DNA from 2 places in the Cellulomonas endometrii genome. Region 2 is predicted to be linked to the other one. Evidence: predicted binding sites of a transcription regulator. Region 2 holds the regulator's gene; the other holds the start of a gene.
What was found. Region 2 encodes HspR, which represses chaperone genes until heat shock. Its sites were predicted from a motif close to AAGTTGAGTCNNNNNGACTCAACTT; they were not measured.

Region 1: clpB (ATP-dependent chaperone ClpB) is a predicted target of HspR. The motif match lies at 11,059-11,083, and genes of this name have one in related genera.

Annotation. Positions count from the first base shown of each region.
Region 1 covers NZ_CATKPC010000002.1:429,373-441,371, reverse strand. Annotated here, with positions in the region: gene QNH85_RS04445 (SDR family NAD(P)-dependent oxidoreductase) at 1-135, opposite strand, end outside; gene QNH85_RS04440 (exodeoxyribonuclease III) at 224-1,021, shown strand; gene QNH85_RS04435 (DUF4190 domain-containing protein) at 1,089-1,976, shown strand; gene QNH85_RS04430 (DUF4190 domain-containing protein) at 2,053-2,634, shown strand; gene QNH85_RS04425 (TetR/AcrR family transcriptional regulator) at 2,637-3,236, opposite strand; gene QNH85_RS04420 (aryl-beta-d-glycosidase) at 3,393-5,666, shown strand; gene QNH85_RS04415 (FAD-dependent oxidoreductase) at 5,840-6,931, shown strand; gene QNH85_RS04410 (UdgX family uracil-DNA binding protein) at 6,975-7,631, opposite strand; gene QNH85_RS04405 (DedA family protein) at 7,624-8,322, opposite strand; gene clpB (ATP-dependent chaperone ClpB) at 8,355-10,961, opposite strand; gene QNH85_RS04395 (glycosyltransferase family 2 protein) at 11,642-11,999, shown strand, end outside.
Region 2 covers NZ_CATKPC010000002.1:172,809-184,807, reverse strand. Annotated here, with positions in the region: gene QNH85_RS03315 (permuted SH3 domain-containing protein) at 1-605, shown strand, start outside; gene QNH85_RS03310 (ABC transporter ATP-binding protein) at 602-1,330, shown strand; gene QNH85_RS03305 (ABC transporter permease) at 1,327-2,586, shown strand; gene QNH85_RS03300 (PKD domain-containing protein) at 2,815-4,818, shown strand; gene QNH85_RS03295 (heat shock protein transcriptional repressor HspR) at 4,879-5,310, opposite strand; gene QNH85_RS03290 (DnaJ C-terminal domain-containing protein) at 5,357-6,361, opposite strand; gene QNH85_RS03285 (nucleotide exchange factor GrpE) at 6,507-7,142, opposite strand; gene dnaK (molecular chaperone DnaK) at 7,139-9,001, opposite strand; gene QNH85_RS03275 (DUF418 domain-containing protein) at 9,189-10,460, opposite strand; gene QNH85_RS03270 (MarR family winged helix-turn-helix transcriptional regulator) at 10,570-11,052, opposite strand; gene QNH85_RS03265 (alpha/beta fold hydrolase) at 11,142-11,999, shown strand, end outside.

The DNA of each region.
Region 1 (11,999 bases), 260 kb from region 2:
GAGCTGGGCGGCGAGCCGCTCGAGGCGCTCGGTGTCCCGGGCGACCAGGACGACGTCGTGCCGGGCGGTGGCGAGCTGCCAGGCGAACTCGAGCCCGAGGCCGGCGCTGGCACCGGTGATGAGTGCGGTTCCCATGGCGCCACCCTACGGAGCGTCGCGAGCGGTTGTCGCCGCGACGCGAGGTGCGTCGCCGGTGTCGGGGGCGGCCGGTAGCGTGCGGCTCATGCGCCTCGCCACCTGGAACGTGAACTCCGTCCGCACCCGCGTCGACCGCGTCATCGCCTTCCTGGAGCGCAGCGGCACCGACGTGCTGGCCATGCAGGAGACGAAGTGCAAGGACGAGCAGTTCCCGCGCGAGGCGTTCGAGGCCGCGGGGTACGAGGTCGTCACGAGCGGGTTCAGCCAGTGGAACGGCGTCGCGATCGCCTCCCGGGTCGGGATCACCGACGTGGAGCACGCCTTCGCGGGCCAGCCGGGGTGGGGCGAGGACCCGGTGACCGAGGCCCGCGCGCTCGGCGCGAGCTGCGGCGGCGTGCGCGTCTGGAGCCTCTACGTCCCGAACGGCCGCGAGGTCGGGGACCCGCACTTCGACTACAAGCTCCGCTGGCTGGAGGCCCTGCAGAAGGAGGCCGGCCGGTGGATCGAGGAGAACCCGGCGCTGCCGGTCGCCCTGGTCGGCGACTGGAACGTCGCCCCGCTCGACACCGACGTGTGGGACATCGCGAAGTTCGCGGGGAGCACCCACGTGACCCCGGCGGAGCGCGAGGCGTTCGCCGCGATCGGCGCCGCCGGGTACACCGAGGTGTCGCGCGAGCACATCCCGGCCGAGCACACCTACACGTACTGGGACTACCAGCAGCTGCGGTTCCCCCGGAACGAGGGCATGCGGATCGACTTCACGTGGGCGTCGCCCGCGCTGGCCGTCCGGGTGACCGGCGCGGCCATCGAGCGGAACGAGCGCAAGGGCAAGGCGCCGTCCGACCACGTCCCGGTGGTGCTGGACATCGCCGACGCCGCCTGACGCGCCCGTCCGGGGGAACCGTGCCGGGCGGCGGCGGGCGGGCCGCGCGCTCCGCTAGGTTCTGCGCATGACAGCGGACGGCGGCCCCGGACCTGACGGCGCGGGCGAGCCCTACGGTGCGGTCGTCCCCCACGGCGCGAGCACCCCCTACGGTCCGGGCACCCCCTACGGCGCGGGCACGCCCTACGGCGCGGGCACCGCCTACGGCGCAGCCCCCTCCTGGGCACCGCCCCCGCCCGCGTCGACGGACTCCCTCGCGATCGCCTCGCTCGTCGTGAGCTGCGTGGGGCTGTTCGTCGGCTTCCTCACCGGCCCCGTGGGCGTCGGGCTCGGTGTCGCCTCCCTCCGCCGGATCCGCCGCACGGGCGCGCAGGGGCGCGGGCTGGCGATCGCGGGCATCGTGGTCGGCGGCGTCATGACGGCGCTGCTGCTGGCGGGCGTGGTGCTCCTGGTGGTGCTCGTCGCGACCGTGAGCTCGAGCGGCAGCGACGAGTCGTGGAGCGCGACCGCCGACGACGCGTCCGGCACGATGCCGCCCTTCGAGCTGACGGTGCTCCTGCAGGCCGGCGACTGCCTGGACGTCGCGCCGCAGACCTACGACATGTCCGACGCCGCGGTGGTCGGCTGCGACGAGGCCCACGCGGCGGAGGTGCTGAGCGTCCTGCCCGTGGCCGCGCCGCTGCAGGAGAACCTGACGGCGGACGACCCGGTGTGGGCCGACCTGATCGACTGGTGCTCCGCGGACGCCGCCACGGTGCTCGACGGCGTGCCGCCGGTGCCGTCGCTCAGCACCGACGTCTACTACCCGCACCCCGACCAGTGGGACCAGCCGGACGTCATCGGCCGCTCGGCGTACTGCGTGCTCGTGGTGGAGGAGCCCGTCACCGGGTCGGCGGTCGCCGGCACGCTCGCCGGCCCGGCGGACCCGGCCCGGCTCAGCGGCTCGGAGGTGTGACCTGACCGGCTCGTCCGCCTACCCGGACCCGTACTACACCCCCGGCTGGGGCGCGCCGCGGCCGCGCACGGACCGCGTGAGCGTCGCGGCCCTGGTCACGGGCGTCCTCGGGCTCGGGCCGGTGGCGGTGGTGCTCGGCCTGGTCGGGGTGCGCCGCACGCGGGCCGGTGCGCTGCGCGGCCGGGGCCTCGCGGTCGCCGGGCTGGTGCTCGGCGGGCTCGGCACGCTCGCGTGGGCGGCGCTCGCGGCAGCCGGCATCGGGACCGCGCTCGCGTCCCGCCCGCTGCCGCCGGACGTCGCCGCACCCGTCGACGCGCGGGCGGTCCAGCTCGTCACGGGGAACTGCCTGGCGGAGCTCCCCGAGGACGGGCCGGTCGACCGGCTGCGCGTGGTGCCCTGCGCCGACGAGCACGCCGCGCAGGTCGTCAGCGCGTACGAGTTCGGCGCGGACGCCGCCTGGCCGGGCGCGGCGGAGGCGGCCGCGCGAGTGGCCGCGGGGTGCGACCTCACCGCCGCGGAGCAGGAGCGGGGCCTGACGATGGTCGCGTGGTCGCCGACGGAGCGGTCCTGGGCCGCGGGCGACCGCACGGGCCTCTGCGTCGCGGTGACGGCGGAGCCGGGCACGGGCTCGCTGCTGGGCGGGACCGCCGGCCCCTGACGTCAGAGCCGGGCGGTCAGCTGGTCCTGCACGACGGCCCGCACGACGCCGGCCATGTCGGTCGCCCCGTCGTCGAGCAGCCACTGCACCTGCAGGCCGTCCATCAGGGCGATGAGCTGCCTGCCGGCGGCCTCCGGGTCGATGCCCTCACGCAGCAGGCCCGCCTCCCGGGCGCGCGCGTACGCCGTCACGCCGGTGTCCACCGCGCGGCGGTAGCGCTGCTGGAAGTACGCGTGCGCCGGGTGGTCGGCGGACGTCGCCTCGGCGGACAGCACCGCGTAGAGCTCGACGATGCCGCGCCGGGTGGTGTTCAGCGCGGTGAGCTCCACCAGGTGCCGCAGCGTCGTGACGCCGTCGGCGCTGTCGGTCTCCAGCCACTCGATGTCGGCCTCGTCCCGGTGGTCGAGGACGGCCAGCAGCAGCGACTCCTTGGTCGGGAAGTGGTGCAGCAGCCCCGGGTGCGAGATGCCGCACCGCGCGGCGATCTCGCGCAGGGAGGCGCCGCGGTAGCCGACCTCCCCGAACATCGCCATCGCCTGGTCGATGATCTCGCGCCGTTTCGCGCGGCCCTTCGCGTACCCCCGCTGCACCTCGACCGTCATCGTCGCGCTCCCCCTGCACCGTGCCCGCGGGCACCGACCGGCGCCCGGGCGACAGCGTCTCACAGCCCTCCGTCACGACGCCGCGAAAACCTGACCGCACGGTAGGGATCAGGCTAGAGTGGGCCGCCTCAGACCCACCGCACGAGGAGGTGCCGCATGACCGACGCACTCGACGTCGAGCGTGTCCTGGCCGCGCTGACCCTGGAGGAGAAGGCCGCCCTGACGTCCGGCTCCGACTTCTGGCACACCGAGGGCGTCGAGCGCCTCGGCGTCCCGGAGGTGATGGTCACGGACGGCCCGCACGGGCTGCGCAAGCAGGCCGAGAGCGCCGACCACCTGGGCATCGGGAGCTCCGTGCCCGCGACGTGCTTCCCGCCCGCCGCCGCGCTGGCCTCGACGTGGGACCCGGAGCTGCTGACGCGCGTCGGCCGCGCGCTGGGCCGCGAGACCCGCGCGAACGAGGTCGCGGTGCTGCTCGGCCCCGGCGTGAACATGAAGCGGTCGCCGCTGTGCGGGCGCAACTTCGAGTACTTCTCCGAGGACCCCGCGCTGGCGGGCGACCTCGGCGCCGCGCTCGTCACCGGCATCCAGGCCGAGGGCGTCGGCACGTCGCTCAAGCACTTCGCCGCGAACAACCAGGAGACCGACCGCATGCGCGTCTCCGCGGACGTCGACGAGCGCACCCTGCGGGAGATCTACCTCCCGGCGTTCGAGCGCGTCGTCACGCGGGCGCAGCCGTGGACGGTCATGTGCTCGTACAACCGGGTCAACGGCACCTACGCGTCGCAGGACCACTGGCTGCTCACCGAGGTGCTGCGCGACGAGTGGGGCTTCGAGGGCCTGGTCGTCTCCGACTGGGGCGCCGTGGTCGACCGCGTCGCCGCCGTCGCCGCGGGGCTGGACCTGGAGATGCCCGCCACCGGCGGCCGCACCGACGCGCTCGTGGTCGAGGCGGTGCGCAGCGGCGCCCTGGACGAGGGCGTGCTCGACGTGGCCGTGCGCCGCGTCCTGACCCTCATCGCGAAGGCGCAGCCGGCGCTCGCCGAGCCCGGGACGATCGACGTCGACGCGCACCACGCCCTGGCCCGCGAGGCCGCCGCGGACGGGTCGGTGCTGCTGAAGAACGACGTGGTCGACGGCGCGCCCGTGCTGCCGCTGACGCCCGAGGCCGCCGCGTCCGCCGTGGTCATCGGGGAGTTCGCCCGGACGCCGCGCTACCAGGGCGCCGGCTCCTCGCAGGTCAACCCGACCCGCCTGGACGACGCCCTCACCGCGCTGCGCGAGGCCACCGGGACGCCGCTGCCGTTCGCGGCCGGGTTCTCCGTGGCCGGGGTCGAGGGGTCGCAGGACGCGGACGACGCCGCGCTGCTCGCCGAGGCGGTCGACGCGGCCCGGGGCGCCGGCACGGTGCTGCTGTTCCTGGGCCTGCCCGCACCCGACGAGTCCGAGGGCTACGACCGCACGCACCTGGGGCTGCCCGCGAACCAGCTCGCCGTGCTGCGCGCCGTCGCCGAGGTCAGCCCCCGGGTCGTCGTGGTCCTCGCGAACGGCTCCGCCGTCACCGTGGAGTGGCAGGACGACGCCGCCGCGGTGCTCGAGACCTGGCTCGGCGGCCAGGCCGGCGGCTCGGCCGTGGCGGACCTGCTGCTCGGCGTCCGGAACCCGTCCGGCAGGCTCGCGGAGACCATCCCGCACCGCGTCGAGGACACCCCGGCGTTCGGGAACTTCCCCGGGGACAACGGGCACGTCCGGTACGGCGAGGGCGTGCTGATCGGCTACCGCTGGTACGACACCCGGCTGGTCGACGTCGCGTACCCCTTCGGCCACGGCCTGTCGTACACGACGTTCGACCACACCGACGTCACGGCCACCGTGTCCGGCGAGGGCGCGGCGTCGTCCGTCGAGGTCGGCGTCACGGTCACGAACACCGGTGCCGTGGCCGGCGCCGAGACCGTCCAGGTCTACGTGGGCGACCCGGAGGCCGCCGTGCTCCGGCCCACCCGCGAGCTCAAGGCGTTCGGCAAGGTCACGCTCGAGCCCGGCGAGTCCCGGACGCTGACCTTCACGCTCGGCGCCCGCGACCTGTCCTACTGGCACCCTGCGCTGCGCCGGTGGGTCGTGGGCGGCGGCCGCACCGTCGTCGAGGTCGGGGCGTCGTCCCGCGACATCCGCGGCACCGTGGAGGTCGCCGTCACCGGTGAGCCCCTGTGGGGCGAGCTGTCCGCGGACTCGACGGTCCACGAGTGGCTCGCGCACCCGCGGGGCCGCGAGGTGCTGGGCACGGGCTTCAGCGACGCGACGGCGCAGCTCGACCCCACGATGCTCGCGATGATGGGCGACATGCCGATGCGCGTCGTCGCCGGCTTCGGCATGGCGGGCTTCGACCTCACGACGCTCGACGACCTCGTGGCGCAGACCCGCACGGCCTGACGCCCACCCGGCAGCACCCCGCAGGCCCGTCGCGCACCCCGCGCGGCGGGCCTGCGGGGTGCCGGGCGTCACCCCCGGCGCGGGCCCGACGTCCCACGGGGGTGGACGCGCGCGGTGACACCCTGGTCACGGGCGCGCGGCAGGCGGGCCCGCACGGGCGAGAGGGGTTCGACATGGCAGCGGCACGGGTGGTCGTGGTCGGGGGCGGGTACGGCGGGACGCGGGTGGCGGCGCTGCTCGACGACGTCGCGGACGTGGTGCTGGTCGAGCCGAAGGACGCCTTCGTGCACGCCTCGGCCGCGCTGCGGGCCGCGGTGGACCCGGAGTGGGAGGAGCGGGTGTTCTTCCCGTACGGGAACCTGCTGGAGCGGGGCAGCATCGTGCCGCAGCGCGTGGAGCGGGCGACGTCGAGCGGTGTGCGGCTCGCGGACGGCACCGCCCTGGACGCGGACTTCCTCGTGCTGGCGACGGGCACCTCGTACCCGTTCCCGTCCAAGTTCATCGAGTCGGAGACGGCGGTCGCCCGCGCGCGGCTCGCGCGGATGCGCGACGGCCTGGACCGGGCGCAGCGGGTGCTCGTCGTCGGGGCCGGCGCGGTGGGGCTCGAGCTCGTGGGCGAGCTGCTCGACCGGTACCCGCACCTCGCGATCACCGTGGTGGACCAGGCCCGGGACGCGCTGACCACCGGGGACTACCTGCCGGAGCTGCGCGCGGCGGTGCACGAGCAGCTCGACGGGCGGGTGGACTTCGTCCTGGGCTCCCGGCTCGGCTACCTGCCCCCGTCGGACGTCGGCACGTTCGAGCCGTTCGCCGTGGAGACCGAGGCCGGCGTGCGCGTCGAGGCGCAGATGTGGTTCCGCTGCTACGGGAACCTCCCCGCGAGCGACTACCTGGCCGGCGACCTGGCCGGGGCGCGGAACGGGCTCGGGGAGGTCCGGGTCGACGCGACGCTCGCGCTCGCCGGGCACCCCACGGTGTTCGCCGTCGGGGACATCACGGACGTGCCGGAGTCGAAGCGGGCGTCCGCCGCGCGGGCGCACGCCGAGGTCGTCGCGGCGAACATCCGGGCCCTCGTGGCCGGGGACGAGCCGGCGGCGACCTACGCCCCGGCGCCGGAGCGGATCGTGCTGCCGCTCGGCCGGACGGGCGGGGCGTCGCAGGTGGTCGGCGAGGACGGCGTGCGGCGGGTCCTCGGCGCGGAGGAGACGAGCCGGATCAAGGGCGCGGACCTGTACGCGGGCGCGGTCGCGGAGATGTTCGCCTGACCCGCGACCCCGCGCCGCCCCCGCGACCCGCGGGACGTCCCGGTCACCCCGCCGCGGCGGCCGCGGTCCGCAGGTCCGCGACGAGCGCCGCGTAGGCCTCGTCCCAGCCGTCCCGCCCGCGCAGCCGCAGCAGGGCGGACGGGTGCGCGATCACCAGCACGGCGGCGTCCGGGGCGTCCGCCGGGTGCTCGTCGAGCACCCGGCCCCGGACCTCGCCGATCGTGACGTCCCGGTCGAGGACCGACCGGGCGGCCGTCGCGCCGAGGCAGACCACCACCCGCGGGCGGACGGCGGCGAGCTCGGCCGACAGCCACGGGTGGCAGGCGCGGATGTGCGCGACCGCGGGGCTCTTGTGCAGCCGCTTCGTGCCGCGCTCCGTGAACCGGAAGTGCTTGACCGCGTTGGTGACGTAGACGGCGTCCGGGTCGATCCCGGCGTCGTGCAGCGCGTCGTGCAGCACCCGACCGGCGGGGCCGACGAACGGCTCGCCCTCCCGGTCCTCGCGGTCGCCCGGCTGCTCGCCGACCAGGACGAGCGCGGCACGCGAGGGCCCGGCGGAGAACACGACCTGCGTGGCCGGCCCCCACAGCTCGCAGCCCCGGCACGCGGGCGCGGCGGCCGCGAGCGCATCGACGTCGGCGTCCGGCGGCACCCACTCCTGGGCCCCCGGGCGCTCCGGCGCCGCGCCGCGGTCAGGCACCGCCCACGACCCCGCGACGGCGCAGGCGCGTCACCACGAACCGGACCACGACGAACGCGATCGCCGCGTACACGGCGTAGTTGATCCAGTCGGAGTACCGGCCGACGTCCTCCCACTGGGAGCCCAGCGCGTACCCCGCGACGACGAGCCCGGTGTTCCAGACGGCGCTGCCGATCGCCGTGTACAGCAGGAACCTCGGCACCGGCATCCGCTCCAGGCCCGCGGGGATCGACACCAGCGACCGCACCACCGGCACGCACCGGCCGATCAGGACCGCGGCGCCGCCGTGCCGGTCGAACCAGGACTCGGCGCGGTCCAGGTCCTCGACCTCCATCAGCGGGATCCGCTCCAGCCACCGCCTCAGCCGGTCGCGGCCGAGCCAGACGCCCAGCCCGTAGAGCAGCAGGGCGCCCGCGACGGCGCCCGCCGTCGCCCCGACGAGGGCCCACAGGAGCGACATCCGCCCCTGGCTGGCGACGTACCCGGCGACGGGCAGCACCACCTCGGACGGGATGGGCGGGAACACGTTCTCGAGCGCGACGAGCAGGCCCACTCCCGCGGGACCGAGCGCGTCGACGACGCTCACCACCCAGCCGGCGAGGCCGGTGAGCTCGGTGGGGTCGGAGGTCTGGGCGGGCACGCGGCCGCCGGCCAGGGCGAGCATCCGGATCATCCCGGTCGATGCTGCCACGGCCGGCGGTCGGTGGCCTGCTCAGGCACCCGTCAGGCCCGGGCGAGCTCCAGCCCCGCGGCGTCGTCCGCGGTCCGGGTGACCCGCACGGTGTCCCCGTCCTTGACCTCGCCGGCGAGCAGGAGCCGCGCGAGGCGGTCGCCGATCTCGCGCTGGACCAGCCGGCGCAGCGGCCGGGCGCCGTACGCCGGGTCGAACCCCTCGATCGCCAGCCACTCCCGGGCGGCCGGGTCGACCTCGAGGGTCAGCCGCCGGTCGCGGAGCCGCGCCGCCAGGGACTCGACCTGGAGGTCGACGATCCGGGTGAGCTCGTCCAGCGACAGCGCGTCGAACAGGACGATGTCGTCGAGCCGGTTGAGGAACTCCGGCTTGAACGCCTCCCGCACCGCCCCCATCACGGCGTCCCGGCGCGACGCGGGGTCGAGCACCGGGTCGACCAGGAACTGCGAGCCGAGGTTCGACGTCAGCACGAGGATCACGTTCCGGAAGTCGACCGTGCGGCCCTGGCCGTCGGTGAGCCGGCCGTCGTCGAGCACCTGCAGCAGGATGTCGAACACCTCGGGGTGCGCCTTCTCGACCTCGTCGAGCAGCAGCACCGAGTACGGGCGGCGCCGGACGGCCTCGGTGAGCTGGCCGCCCTCCTCGTAGCCGACGTACCCGGGGGGCGCCCCGATGAGGCGCGCGACGGAGTGCCGCTCGGCGTACTCCGACATGTCGATCCGCACCATGGCGCGCTCGTCGTCGAACAGGAAGTCAGCGAGCGCCTTGGCGAGCTCGGTCTTGCCGACGCCGGTGGGCCCGAGGAACAGGAACGAGCCGGTGGGCCGGTCGGGGTCGGAGATGCCGGCGCGGGAGCGCCGGACGGCGTCGGACACGGCGGCGACCGCGGCCTTCTGCCCGATCAGGCGCGCGCCGATGACCTCCTCCATGCGCAGCAGCTTCGCGGTCTCCCCCTCCAGCAGGCGCCCGGCGGGGATGCCGGTCCACATGGCGACGACCTCGGCGATCTCGTCGGGGCCGACCTTGTCCGCGATCATCGGCGCCTGGTCCGACGGGACGGCGCCGGAGCCGGCGCGCTCGCGCTCCTCGGCGGCGGCGATCTCCTGCTCGACGGCCGGGATCTCGCCGTACTGGATGCGCGCGGCCGCGGCGAGGTCGCCCTCGCGGAGCAGCCGGTCCGCGGTCGACCGCAGGTCGTCCAGCCGGGCCTTGAGGTCGCCCACCAGGTTGTGGCCGGCCTTCTCCTTCTCCCAGCGCGCGGTGAGCCCGGCGAGCTCCTCGCGGCGGTCCGCCAGGTCGGCGCGCAGCTTCTCGAGCCGCTCGCGGGAGGCGGGGTCGTCGGCCTCGGACAGCACGACCTCCTCCATCTCGAGGCGGGTCACGGCGCGCTGCAGCTCGTCGATCTCGACCGGCGAGGAGTCGAGCTCCATGCGCAGCCGGGACGCGGCCTCGTCGACCAGGTCGATCGCCTTGTCGGGGAGCTGCCGCCCGGTGATGTACCGGTCGGAGAGCGTCGCGGCGGCGACGAGGGCGGCGTCGGCGATCGTCACCTTGTGGTGCGCCTCGTACCGCTCCTTGAGGCCGCGCAGGATCGCGACGGTGTCCTCGACGGAGGGCTCGCCCACGAACACCTGCTGGAACCGGCGCTCCAGGGCGGGGTCCTTCTCGATGCGCTCGCGGTACTCGTCCAGGGTGGTGGCGCCGACCAGGCGCAGCTCGCCGCGGGCCAGCATCGGCTTGAGCATGTTGCCGGCGTCCATCGCACCCTCGCCCCCGGCGCCCGCGCCGACGACCGTGTGCAGCTCGTCGATGAAGGTGACGACCTCGCCCTCGGAGGACGTGATCTCCTCCAGGACGGCCTTGAGGCGCTCCTCGAACTCGCCGCGGTACTTGGCGCCCGCGACCATCGCCGCGAGGTCCAGGGACACGAGGCGCTTGCCGCGCAGGGACTCCGGGACGTCGCCGGCGACGATGCGCTGCGCGAGCCCCTCGACGACGGCGGTCTTGCCGACGCCGGGCTCGCCGATCAGCACGGGGTTGTTCTTGGTCCGGCGGGACAGGACCTGGATGACGCGGCGGATCTCGGAGTCGCGCCCGATGACCGGGTCGAGCTTCCCGTCGCGCGCCCGCTGCGTCAGGTCGACGCCGTACTGCTCGAGCGCCTTGTAGGTGCCCTCCGGGTTGGGGCTGGTCACGCGCGCGGACCCGCGCACGGACGGCAGGGCGGCGGCGAGCGCGTCGCGGGAGGCGCCCTGGGCACGCAGGGCGTCGGCGACGCCGCTCTGACCCGCGGCCAGGCCGAGCAGCAGGTGCTCGGTGGACACGTAGTCGTCCCCGAGCGTGCGCGCCTCCGCGGAGGCGGCGTCGATCGCCGTGGCGGTGGCCCGCGAGGCCGTCGGCTGGGCGACGCTCGACCCGCTCGCGGCGGGCAGGTTCACCAGGATGGCGCGCACGGCGCGGCCCAGCGCCCCGCGGTCCGCCCCGACGGCGTCGAGCAGGCCGTTCGCCACGCCGCCCTCCTGGGCGAGCAGCGCGTTCAGCAGGTGCGCCGGCTCCAGCTGCGGGTTCCCGGCGGCCGACGCCTGCTGGATGGCATCGCCGATCGCCTCCTGCGACTTGGTGGTGAGCTTCGCGTCCAACATCCCCTCCGTGCATCGGTCCGGGCCGGCGGGTGACCGCACGGCGCGCTGAGTCTCGCGTGTCCCGTGGCACGGGACACCCGGTGCAACTGCTGCGAAGTTGAGCCTATTCCGCTCAACTCTGCGCGTCGACCGCAGGTCAGTGCGGAGCGCCGTCGACGCCCGAGCCGATGACGCCGTGTCATGTCCAGTCCTGACTCTGACGTCTCGTCATCACAGGTTGTGACCATGTTCACGGAGCCGCCCCACGCCGCGCGGGACGCCCGAGGGGCTGGTAGGGGCGCTGAGCAGGGGCGCGACCCCCGTGCCGGGAACGTCCCACGATGTCGGACTTGCACGACTGTGATCTGCGCAAATGCGGACATTACGGACGATGTCTGAGTGATCAATCTCACAATGAGCGACGTATTCACCTGGAGGGAGTTGCGTCGCCGTACCCCGCCCCAACACTCTTGGACCACTCGACCCGAGGGCATGACCGCTCCACCCGACCGACCCCAGACGCCACGTCGCCGCCCGTCCCAACGGGTGACAGCACCGCCCCCCGTCCACCGTCTCAGTCACAGCGATCGCGCCGCCCGGCCGCCGGGCACGGCCCCGGCCCACCCGCGATCCCCCCGTCCTTGCCGCGTCACCGTCGCCGCTGGCTCCACCCGTTCCATCCAGCGCCGAGGTGAGCGATGTTCATCTTCATCCTGCAGATCCGGCACATGTTCGACGACAACGCCGAGCTGTACCTGTTCACGATCTTCTCCGGGCTCGTCTGGGCCCTCTGGCTCCTCAAGGTCGGCCTGTCCCGCCGGTACCGGCCGTGGACCGCCGAGCACCACGAGACCACCAGCGTGGTCGTCCCCGTCGTCGACGAGCCCCTGGACCTGTTCCGGGACGTCCTCACGCGGGTGACCGAGCAGCGACCCGACGAGGTCATCGTCGTCATCAACGGCGCGCGCAACCCCGGCCTGGAGGCGGTCTGCGAGGAGTTCGCCCCCCTGGTGCGGTGGGTGCACACCCCGATCCCCGGCAAGCGCAACGCCGTGA
Region 2 (11,999 bases):
GCGGCACCGTCGACGGCCCGGTGATGAGCGTCTCGGGCGCCACCCTGCAGGTGGAGGCGAGCGCCGCTCGCGCCGACGCCGCCCTGCTCACGGTCGGCGCCACCGGCACGGTCGTCGCCGGGGACCTGGAGGTGCCCGTCACCGTCACGGAGATCCGCGCGGCGGGCGACGCCGCAGGCTCCGGCGGCTCGGGCGACTCCGGTGAGGGGGACGGCGAGGGCGACGGAGCGTCCGGCGACGGCGAGTCGTCCGCCGGCCGCTCCACGATCGTCCTCGTCCCCGGCGAGCTCCCGCCCGAGCAGGTCGCGGCCCTCCAGGGCAGCAACGTCCGGGTGACCATCCCGGTCTCGTCCACGGGCGGCGCGGTGCTCGCCGTCCCGCTCGCCGCCCTCACGGCCGGCCCCGGCGGCGAGTCCCGCGTGGAGGTCATGGACGACGACGGCACCACCGCCCTGGTCGAGGTGACCACCGGCCTGGCCGCCGACGGGTACGTCGAGGTCACGGGCGTCGAGCGGGGCCTGTCCGAGGGCGAGCTCGTCGTCATCGGCGAGGTCGGCTCCGGCGACGAGGCGACCGCCGCCCCGACGTCCGGGGCGGACGGGTGACGGAGCTCGAGGCCCGGCTCGACCCCGTCGAGCCGGGCGAGCTCGCGCCGCCGCCGCCCGTCGTGGAGCTGCGGCAGGTCACCCGCGTGTTCCCGGGCGACCCGCCGGTGCACGCCCTGCACGCCAGCGACCTGCGCGTGGACTCCGGCGACTACCTCTCCGTCGTCGGGCCCTCCGGTTCCGGCAAGTCGACGCTGCTCAACCTGCTGGGGCTGCTGGACCGGCCGAGCTCGGGCGAGTACCTGCTGGACGGCGTCCCGACCGGCACGTCCTCCGAGGCGGTGCGCTCGGCCCTGCGCGGCGGCCGCATCGGCTTCGTGTTCCAGTCGTTCCACCTGCTCCCCCACCGCACGGTGCTCGACAACGTCCTGCTGGCCACCCTGTACAGCGGCGTGCCGCGCGCCGAGCGCCGGGAGCGGGCCCTGGCGGCGCTCGACCGGGTGCACCTGTCGCACCGGCTCGGGTTCCGGCCGACCGTCCTGTCCGGCGGCGAGCGGCAGCGGGTGGCCGTCGCCCGGGCCGTCGTCACGTCCCCGCAGGTGCTGCTGGCGGACGAGCCCACCGGCAACCTCGACACGCACAACTCCGCCGACGTCCTCGACCTGTTCGACGAGCTGCACGCCGACGGCCTCACCCTCGTCGTCATCACCCACGACGCCGCCGTGTCCGCCCGGGCGCAGCGGCGGGTGCGCATCGCCGACGGCCGCCTGAGCGAGATCGCATGAGGGGCGCCGTGCTGACCGCGCCGCCCCGGCCGCCCCGCGCGGACCGGTTCGGGCTGCGCGACCTGGTCGGGGAGGCCGCCGCCGGCGTCGACGCGCGGCCCGGGCGGCTGTTCCTCACCATCCTCGGCACGGTGCTCGGCATCGCGTCCGTCGTGGTGACCGTGGGTCTCGCGCAGACCGCGGCCGGGCAGATCGCCCGCCAGTTCGACGCCGTCGCCGCCACGCAGGCCATGGCCACCGCGAGCACCACCCGCACGGCCGACGGCTCCCAGCGGGCGAACGCCCCCCTGCCGTGGGACGCCGACGAGCGCGCCGGGCGCCTCGCCGGGGTGGAGGCCGCCGGCCTGGTCGCGGCCGTCGACACCGGGGACGCCACCGTCACCGCCGTGCCCGTGAACGACCCGTCCCAGCCGGAGCCGGTGTCCCCGCCGGTCCTCGCCGGCAGCGGCGGGCTGCTCGACGCCGTCCGCGGGACCGTCGTCACGGGCCGGTTCTTCGACGCGGGTCACGACGTGCGCGCGGACCGGGTGGTCGTGCTCGGCGCGCGCGCGGCGGACCGGCTCGGCGTGGCCCGCGTGGACCGCCAGCCGTCGGTGTTCATCGGCGACCGCTCCTACACGGTCATCGGGGTCGTGGACGACGTGCGGCGGCGCAGCGACCTGCTCGACGCCGTGATCCTGCCGCTGGGCACCGCCCGGGCGGACTTCGGGCTCGCCGCCCCCGAGGAGCTGCACCTGCGCATCGCGGTCGGCGCCGGGCCGGTCGTCGGCGACCAGGTGCCCGTCGCGCTGAGCCCGAACGCCCCCGAGACCGTCACCATGCAGGTCCCCGCGAGCGGCTCCCGCGTGCAGGAGTCGGTCCAGGCGGACGTCAACACGATCTTCCTCGCGCTCGGCGGCGTCGCCCTGCTCATCGGCGGGCTCGGCATCGCGAACGTCACGCTGCTGTCCGTGATGGAACGCGTCGGGGAGATCGGTCTGCGGCGCGCCCTCGGTGCGCGGCGGCGGGACATCGGCGCGCAGTTCATGCTCGAGTCCGTCGCCGTCGGCCTGCTCGGCGGGCTCATCGGGGCGGCGCTCGGCGTCGCGACGGTCGTGATCGTGTCGGCCGCGCAGTCCTGGACGCCGATCCTCGACACGGCGGTCGTGCTCGCGTCCGCCGCCGGCGGCGGGGTCATCGGCCTGCTGGCGGGGATCTACCCGGCGCTCAAGGCGGCCTCGGTCGAGCCGATCACCGCGCTGCGCGGCGGCGTCTAGGCGCCTTTCCCGAGAACGATCACCTCTCCTCCACACGAAGCACCTTCCCGGCACCCGCTGACCTCGCGTTCGCCGACGCCGGAGACGCCGCTGGCCTGCACCTTCGCGCACCGTCCCGCAGTGCGTGGGCCCTTGGGCCCGGGGCGCGCGAGGCGGGGATGTGATCCTGGATATCGCCCCCTCATTCGTCGCCCCGTGAAGGGACGTGAACAATTGATGCGATTTCCGGTGCATTCCGGACACACCCGGCGCGCGACCAGGCGGGTCGTCGCCGCGGTGCTCACGACGGTCCTCGTCACGGTCGGCCTGACCGTGGGGGCGACCGGGGCGAGCGCCGCGCCGGACGACGCGCAGACCGTGTTCCTGGCGGACAGCCAGCGCGACCGGTCCGGACTCCTGCCGGCCGGTGCCTCGACCTGGAGCCAGCAGGACCTGCCCTCGCCGGTGACGGGCGTCGTGCTGGACCCGACCGGGGCGACCGCCTACTACGCGTCGTACGCGCCCCCGCGCCTCTACCGCGTCGACACCGCGTCCGGCGCCCTCACCGGCACGCTGGACATCGGGCCGCACCAGCCGTGGATCTCGGGCAACCCGATGGCGCTGTCCCCGGACGGGTCCACGCTGTACCTCGCCGGCTACGGCGGCACGGTGGGGGTGGTGGACGTCGCCTCGTTCACCCTCCGGGAGGCGTTCACGTTCGACGGCGCGGCCACGGCCCGGCAGATCCGCGGGGTGGCGGTCAGCCCGGACGGCAGCCGGCTCTACGCCGCGGACCGGCGCGGCAACCGCGTGCTCGTGGTCGACGCGGCCACCGGGACGGTCACCCGCACGGCGTCGCTGTTCAACGCCGCGGCGATCGCCGTCGCGCCCGACGGGGTGGTCGCGGTGAGCAGCGACACGCCCGGCGCCTCCAGCCGTCCCGCCCTGCTGCTCCTCGAGCCCGACGGGGCCGTCCGCGCCAGCACGCCGCAGGCGACCCTCGGGGACAACGCGACGAACGGCCTGTCGGACGTGGCCTTCTCCCCGGACGGCTCTGTCCTGTACGGCGTCACCCGGGTCCGGGGCGAGGTCGTCGAGGTCGATCCCGCGACCGGCGCGCTCCTCACGTCCCCCGCCCCGAGCGGCACCACCGACCTCTACGGCGTCGGCAACCACCTCGCGCTCAGCTCCGACGGTGAACGCCTCTACCTGCAGCACGCGACAGGGGCGCTGCGCTACGACACCGCCGCGCACGCGTTCACGTCCGACCTCGGTGCGACGGGCACGCAGAACGTCGAGATCGCCCTGGCGCCCGACCAGGCACCGACCGCCGCGTTCACGGTCGACCCCGCGCCTGCCGGTGGGGCGACGACGTTCGACGGCTCGGCGTCGACGGCCGTCACGGGTTCCGTCGCCACCTACGCCTGGGACTTCGGCGACGGCAGGACGGAGACGACGACCACGCCCGAGGTCTCCCACGTGTACGACGAGGCGGGGACGTACACCGCGACGTTGACGGTCACCTCGTCGGGCGGCACCTCGACGAGCGTCCTGTTCACCGGGCAGGCGGTCGCGCGCAACGGCGGTCCCTCCGCCGTCACCCGGCGCTCCGTGCCGATCGGGTCCGCGCGCACGCCGGTCACGCCCGCTCCCCCGGTCGAGACACCGGCCTCGTGCGAGGGCGACCCCACCACCACCGTTCTCGTGCCCGATCAGCCCGGGGTGACCTACCTGGCCGGCGGCGTCCCGGCCGGCGGGGGCGACCGGTTCACGATCACCGCGGACGACCCCGTCCTGACCCTCACGGCGGTGGCGGGTCCCGGTGCCGAGCTCGCCCCGGGCGCCGTCGCCAGCTGGACCTTCACCTACGTCGACCCGGGCTGCGACGCCGCCACCACCGAGGTCACGGCCGCCGCGCCCGTCGAGACGCCCGCCACCTGCACCGCAGACCCTGGTGCGGCCACCATCAGGATCCCCGCGGCAGCCGGCGTGGACTACTTCCGCGACGGCGCACCGGTCTCGGGAACGGTCACGCTCACGGCGGCCGACCCGGAGCTGACGGTCACCGCGGCCGCCCGGCCGGGGCACGTGCTGACCTCGGAGGCCCGCTGGCACTACCGGTACCTGGAGCCCGACTGCCCGCCCCTCGCCGTCACCGGCTGGGACGGTGGGACGCTGCTGCGCCACGCCGCGGTGCTCCTCACCGTGGGCGCGGGCCTGGCGGTCCTGTCCCGCCACCGCGGCCGCGCCTGACGGCGGGGCACGACGGCACCGGGACGCGCGGTCCTCGCGACCGGGCGTCCCGGTGAGGCGTCAGCGACCGCCCGGCCGCCAGAGCACGATGGCCCCAGCCTGCCGCTCGGCGTCGCCGGCGGGTTCCCGCGCGGCGCGCCGCTGCCCGCGGCCCATCGCCACCACGTCCCCGGAGGGGTGCGCGGTGAACACCCGTCGCCCGGGCTCGGCGAACGCCCGCAGGTACTCGACCTGCCGGCGCAGCCGCTCCACCTCGTTCTCCAGCTCGAGGATCCGCTTGATCCCCGCGAGGTTCACGCCCTCCTCCTGGGAGAGGCGCTGCACCTCGCGGAGCGTGGCGATGTCCCGCAGGGAGTACCGGCGGCCGCGCCCGCGGGTGCGGCCGGGCTGCACGAGCCCCAGCCGGTCGTACTGCCGCAGGGTCTGCGGGTGCATCCCCGCGAGCTCGGCGGCCACGGAGATCACGTAGACCTGGGCCTCGTCGGACACCATCACGACCACCTCCCCGGGATCCGTCGGGCGACCGGCGCCGCCCGCCTCACTCCTTGGCGCGCGCGAGCAGCTCGGCCCGCGGGTCCTCGCCGGACGTCGCGATGCCGAACGCCTGCACGGCCTCCTTCGCCGCCGCGCTGAGCCGCTGCGGCACGACCACCTGGACCGTGACGAGCAGGTCCCCGGTGCCGGCGGGCGTCTTCACGCCGCGGCCCTTGACGCGCAGGGTGCGCCCGGACGGCGTGCCCGCGGGGATCTTCAGCCGCACGGAGCCGCCGTCGAGCGTCGGCACGGCCACCTCGGCGCCCAGCGCCGCCTCGTCGAACGCGACCGGCAGCGTCACCCGCAGGTTGGACCCGTCGAGCGCGAACACCGGGTGCGGGGTCACGCGGACGGTCACCTCGAGGTCGCCGGCGGGTGCGCCGTTCTCCCCGGGCCGGCCCTTGCCGCGCAGCCGGATCTTCTGCCCGTCGCGCACGCCGGCCGGGATGCGGGCCTTCACGGTCCGCCCCTCGACGCCGAGAGCCACGGTCGAGCCCTCGACCGCCTGCCGGAACGGCAGGGTCGTCACGGCGGACAGGTCGGCGCCGCGTCGCCCGCCGCGGGGCTGGCCGAAGCCGCCACCGCCGCCGCCGAAGAGCCCGCCCAGCAGGTCCTCGAACCCGCCGTTGCCGCCGCCGCCGGTGCTCGCGCCCTGCGGGAACCGCACGCGGCTGCCGCCGCCGGCACCGCCGAACACGCCGCCGAACAGGTCCTCGAAGCCGCCGGCCTGCGCGCCCCCGGGGCCGCCGGCACCGGCGCGGAACCGCGCCCCGCCGGCCATCGCGCGCAGCTGGTCGTACTGCTGGCGCTGCTCGGGGTCGGACAGCACGGCGTACGCCTCACCGACCTCCTTGAACTTCGACTCCGCGACGGCGTCCCCCGGGTTGTGGTCGGGGTGCATCGTCCGCGCGAGCTTGCGGTACGCCTTCTTGATCGTCGCGGCGTCGGCGTCCTTGGAGACGCCGAGCACGGCGTAGAAGTCCTTCTCCAGCCAGTCCTGCCCGCTCATCACGCCTCCTTCCTCGTCGTCGTCCCGCTCATCCTGGCCTGTGCCGGCGCCTGCGCGGGCCGTTCCGCGGTCAGGGGCGGGGTGAACCCGGCGGGCACGGCCGCGTCGCTGCGCGGCCGTGCCCGGCGGGTCCTGCTGCTGGTCGTCACGCCTCCGGGTCGACCACGGCCACCCGGGCGGCCCGCACGATGCGGTCGCCCATCCGGTAACCGGGCTGGAGGACCTGCTGCACGGTGGGCTCCGTGACGTCGGCCGAGTGGCCGTGCATCAGGGCCTCGTGCACCGTCGGGTCGAACGCCTCACCGGCGGAGCCGTACCGCTCGATGCCGAACCGGCCGAGCGTCGCCTCCAGCTTCTCGGCGATCGACGCGAACGGTCCGACCAGGTCGCCGTGCTGGCGGGCCAGCTCGATGTCGTCGAGGACGCTGATCAGCGCCTCGGCGACCGCGGCGACGCCCTGGTCCCGGGCGGAGGCCGCCTCGGTCTTGGACCGCTTCACGTACGCCGAGTACTGCTGCTCGAGGTTGAAGTAGTCGGCGTTGCGCCGCTGCAGCTCGTCCAGCCGCTCGGCGGCCAGCTTCTGCGCCTCCACCAGGCCCTCCAGCACCACGGCCTCCTCGGCGGCGTTCGCCGCCTCCTCGGCCTCGGCGAGGACCTGCTCCTCGGGCGTCGGCTCGCGCAGCTGCCCCGTCTCCGGGTCGATGCGGCGCTTGTCGGTCACGCGGGGGCCCTCCTCGGGGTCGGGCTGACCCGACCCCGAGGCGGTGAACTCGTCGCTCACTTCTTCTCACCCTCGTCGTCGACGATCTCGGCGTCCACCACGTCGTCGTCCTGCGACGCACCGGCGTCCGCCGCGCCCTCGGCCGGCTGCTCACCGGCGGGGGCCTGCTGGTTCGCGGAGTACAGCGCCTCGCCGATCTTCTGGCTGGCGGTGACCAGGGCGGTCTGCTTGGCGGTGACCTCGGCGAGGTCGGTGCCCTCCAGCGCCTTCTTCAGGTCGTCCACCGCGGAGCGGACCTCGGACTTCACGTCGTCGGACAGCTTGTCGTCGTTGTCGGTCAGCAGCTTCTCCGTGGAGTACACGAGCTGCTCGGCGGAGTTGCGGGTCTCCGCCTCCTCGCGACGCTGCTTGTCCTCGGCGGCGTGCGCCTCGGCCTCCTTGACCATGCGGTCGATCTCGTCCTTCGGCAGGCCGGAGCCGCCGGAGATCGTCATCGACTGCTCCTTGCCCGTGCCGCGGTCCTTGGCGGACACGTGCACGATGCCGTTCGCGTCGATGTCGAAGGTGACCTCGACCTGCGGGACGCCGCGCGGGGCCGGCGCGATGCCGGTCAGCTCGAACGTGCCCAGCGGCTTGTTGTCCCGCGCGAACTCGCGCTCGCCCTGGAACACCTGGATCAGCACCGACGGCTGGTTGTCCTCGGCCGTCGAGAAGATCTCGCTGCGCTTGGTCGGGATGGCGGTGTTGCGCTCGATGAGCTTGGTCATCACGCCGCCCTTGGTCTCGATGCCGAGGCTCAGCGGGGTGACGTCGATCAGCAGGACGTCCTTGCGGTCGCCCTTGATGACACCGGCCTGCAGGGCGGCGCCGACGGCCACGACCTCGTCCGGGTTGACGCCCTTGTTGGGCTCCTGGCCACCGGTGAGCTCGCGCACGACGTCGGCGACCGCCGGCATGCGGGTCGAGCCGCCGACGAGGACGACGTGGTCGATGTCCGCGACCTTGATGCCGGCGTCGCGGATGACCGCGTGGAACGGCGCCTTGGTGCGCTCGAGCAGGTCGGCCGTCATCTGCTGGAACTGCGCCCGGGTGAGCTTCTCGTCCAGGTGGATGGGGCCGTTCTCGCTCATGGACAGGTACTGCAGGCTGATGCTGGTGCTGGTCGCGGACGACAGCTCCTTCTTGGCCTGCTCCGCCGCCTCGCGCAGCCGCTGCACGGCGATCTTGTCCTTCGACAGGTCGACGCCGGTGGAGTTCTTCACCTGGCCGACCAGCCAGTCGACGATCCGGTTGTCCCAGTCGTCGCCGCCGAGGCGGTTGTCGCCGGAGGTCGCGCGGACCTCGATGGTGGAGAAGTCGTCGTCCTTGCCCACCTCGAGCAGGGAGACGTCGAACGTGCCGCCGCCGAGGTCGAAGACGAGGATGAGCTCGTCCTCCTTGCCCTTCTCGAGGCCGTAGGCCAGGGCCGCCGCGGTGGGCTCGTTGACGATGCGCAGGACGTTGAGGCCCGCGATCTGGCCGGCGTCCTTGGTCGCCTGGCGCTCGGCGTCGTTGAAGTACGCCGGGACGGTGATGACCGCGTCGGTGACGGGCTCGCCCAGGTACTCCTCGGCGTCGCGCTTCAGCTTGCCGAGGACGCGGGCGGAGATCTCCGGCGCGGAGTACTTCTTGTCGTCGATCTCGACGGTCCAGTCCGTGCCCATGTGGCGCTTGACGGACGAGATGGTCCGGTCGACGTTGGTGACGGCCTGGCGCTTGGCGACCTCGCCGACCAGCACCTCGCCGGTCTTGGAGAACGCGACGACCGACGGGGTCGTGCGGGCGCCCTCGGCGTTGGCGATGACGGTGGGCTCGCCACCCTCGAGGACGGCGACCACCGAGTTCGTGGTGCCCAGGTCGATACCGACTGCTCGTGCCATGTGAGTGCCTCTTCCTTCGTCGTGCTGCGTCGCCCGGCGCTCGCGTCGCGCACGGGACGCGGCGCTCCGGACTGCCTTGAGCCTGCTGCACTCAAGTCTGCGACGCGGTCGCGCTCCTGGCAACTTCGCGCCGGCAAACTTGAGTCCACCCCGCTCAACATGGCGACCGGCGCGGGCATTCCCGGGGTCATGACGCGGACGGCAGGGCCGACGTGGCGGCCGGCCGCACCTCCGCCCGCGGCCGGCCGTAGGCGACTCGCCGGAGGGCCACCTCGAACGGCCCCCTGCTCCCGGCCCGGCGCAGCGCGACGGCGACCGCCACCGTGACCAGCCACACCCCGACGGCGAGCAGGGCGGCCTGCGCGGTGGACATGCGTCCGCCCAGGCCCAGCCCCCAGTCGCTCAGGAGCGGCGCGAAGATCACCGACTGCAGCAGGTAGCAGGTCAGGGACCGCTCACCCACGGCCGTGACCGCGGACACGACGCCCCGGCCGGTCCGCCCGCCCCACACCGCGGCGACCCAGCCGAACAGGCACACGTAGCCCAGGCCCATCACGTCCCCGGCGACGTGGTGGACCAGCTCGGCGAGCGCGAGCGGCGTGTGCCCCGGACGCCACACCTGCGCGACGGCCAGCGCGTACGGGAGGCTGCCGACGAGGCTGAGCGCGGCCGCCCCCGCGGCGACCTGCCCGAGCCGACGTCGGTGCTCGGCCGGCCGCGTGAGCCAGCCGGCCCGCGCCAGGAGGATCCCGACCACGAGGTGCGGGACGAACATCAGCGTCAGCGTGTACAGGGTCGTCACGGTCGCCGTCGCGCCGACGCGCTCCAGCGCCGAGGACAGGTACGTCGTCGTCGCCTCCGCCCCGGCGACGTCGCCGGCCCCGGGGTCCGAGGGCAGGAGCAGGACGATCCCGCCGACGGTCATCGAGACGGCGTACGCGACCCCCGCCCACCACAGCAGGGCCGTGCGGGAGCGGTGCAGGAAGAGCAGCGCCACCAGACCGGCGGCGCCGTACGGGGCCAGGATGTCGCCGCCGTAGAGCAGGGCCGCGTGCAGCAGCCCGAGGACGACGAGCCCCACGCCGCGGCGCACGAGGACCCCGCGCGTCGCCCTCCGGTCGGCACCCCGCGCGGCGAGCCGCCCCGCGATCGTCGCCAGCCCGAAGCCGTAGAGGATCGCGAACATCGGCCTGCTGTGGCTGTCGGCGACGAGCGTGACGACGCCGTCGACGAGGTGGTCCAGCGCCGAGCCGCCGGCCGGGCGCCCACCGGCCTCGTTCCGGCCGTCGTCCGACCAGAGGTAGCCCCACACGTTCGCCGACGCGATGAGCAGCAGCAGCATGCCGCGGGCCAGGTCCGGCGCGAGCGAGCGCGGCGGAGGTGGCGGCGCAGGAGCCGCGGACCTCCGCGCCGGGACGCCTCCCGGCATCAGCGCCGTCGCGGTCTCGTCGTGGCTCATGACCCTGAACGCTAGGGACGCGGACGAAGCCGCCCCATGGGGCAGACCCCCGGATCCGCAGGGAGGCAGGCCCGCGGGTGGCGCCCGACGGCACCCGCCTCGCGGCCGGCTACTCCTCGATCGCGGCCGGGTCCCGGCCGACCCAGCCGGGTGCGCCCGGGTTCACCGTCGCGTCGCCGACGAGCGTCGCCAGGCTCGCCTCGAGGTGCGCGAGCTCGGCCGTGCCCAGCCGCTCCTCCCACCGGGCGCGGAGGTCCTGGAAGACCGCTTCACCCTCCCGCAGGACGTCGAACCCGCGGGCGGTCACCTGGAGCCGCTTGCGTCGGGCGTCGGCGGGGTCCGGGTCGCTCGACACGTACCCGCGGTCGACGAGCACCGCGACGGTCTTCGCGGCCGCCTGCTTCGACACGGAGAGGCGCCGGCCGACGTCGGACGTGCTGTCGGCGCCCGCGATGATCGCGCGCATCGCGAACTCGTGGGTCGGGCGGAAGTCGTCGTAGCCGCGCGCGGCCAGCTCGGCCATCGCGCCGTCCACGAGCGCGCGGAAGCCGCCGAGCAGCAGCAGCGCGAGGTCGGCGCCGGATCGCGACATGCGCAGCAGCCTAGGGCGACCGGTGGACGTGGACAACCACGTTGTCTACAGTGATCGACAACCCGGTTGTCCACTAGGAGGAGCTCACCATGACCACGCACGCGACCATCCCCGCCGTCACGCACCACACGGCACCGATCAACGGGGCGCAGATCCACTACGTGACCGCCGGCGCCGCCGGGTCGCCGATCCTGCTCGTGCACGGGTTCCCGGAGACGTGGTGGGCCTTCCACCGGCTCATCCCGCTGCTCGCCGAGACGCACCGGGTCGCCGCCGTGGACCTGCGCGGCTTCGGCGACTCCAGCACCGCCGGCGACGACCACGACAGCGCGACCGCCGCGGAGGACCTGCACGGGCTGATCGAGCACCTCGGCTGGGGCCCGGTGCACCTCACCGGGCAGGACATCAGCGGCGGGGCCGTGTTCCGGCTCGCCGCCGCGCACCCGGAGGACGTCCTCAGCCTCACGGCGATCGAGATGGGCCTGGCCGGGTTCGGCCTGGAGGGCCTGGCGGACGTCACGCACGGCGGCTCCTGGCACATCGGCGTGCTGGCGGCCGGCGGTATCCCGGAGCTGCTGCTCGCGGGCCGCGAGCGCGAGCTCCTCGGGCAGTGGGCCTTCCCCAGCATGACCGCCGTCGCCGGGTCCGTCACCGACGCCGACGTGGACGAGCTCGCCCGCACCTACGCCCGCCCCGGCGGCTGGCGCGGCGCCGTCGGCCTCTACCGCTCGATGCTGGCCGAGGGCGACGACCTCAGGGCCCTGGCCGGGTCCAGCCCCCTGACGGCGCCCGTGCTGGCCGTCGGCGCCGGTGGTGGACCGTTCACCTCCGCGACGCTCGAGCAGGTCACGGCCGGCGAGGTCACCGCGGTCCAGCTCGACGGCGTCGGCCACTACGCGGCCCTGGAGGCCCCGGACGCGCTGGCGGCGGCGATCCTCGACTTCACC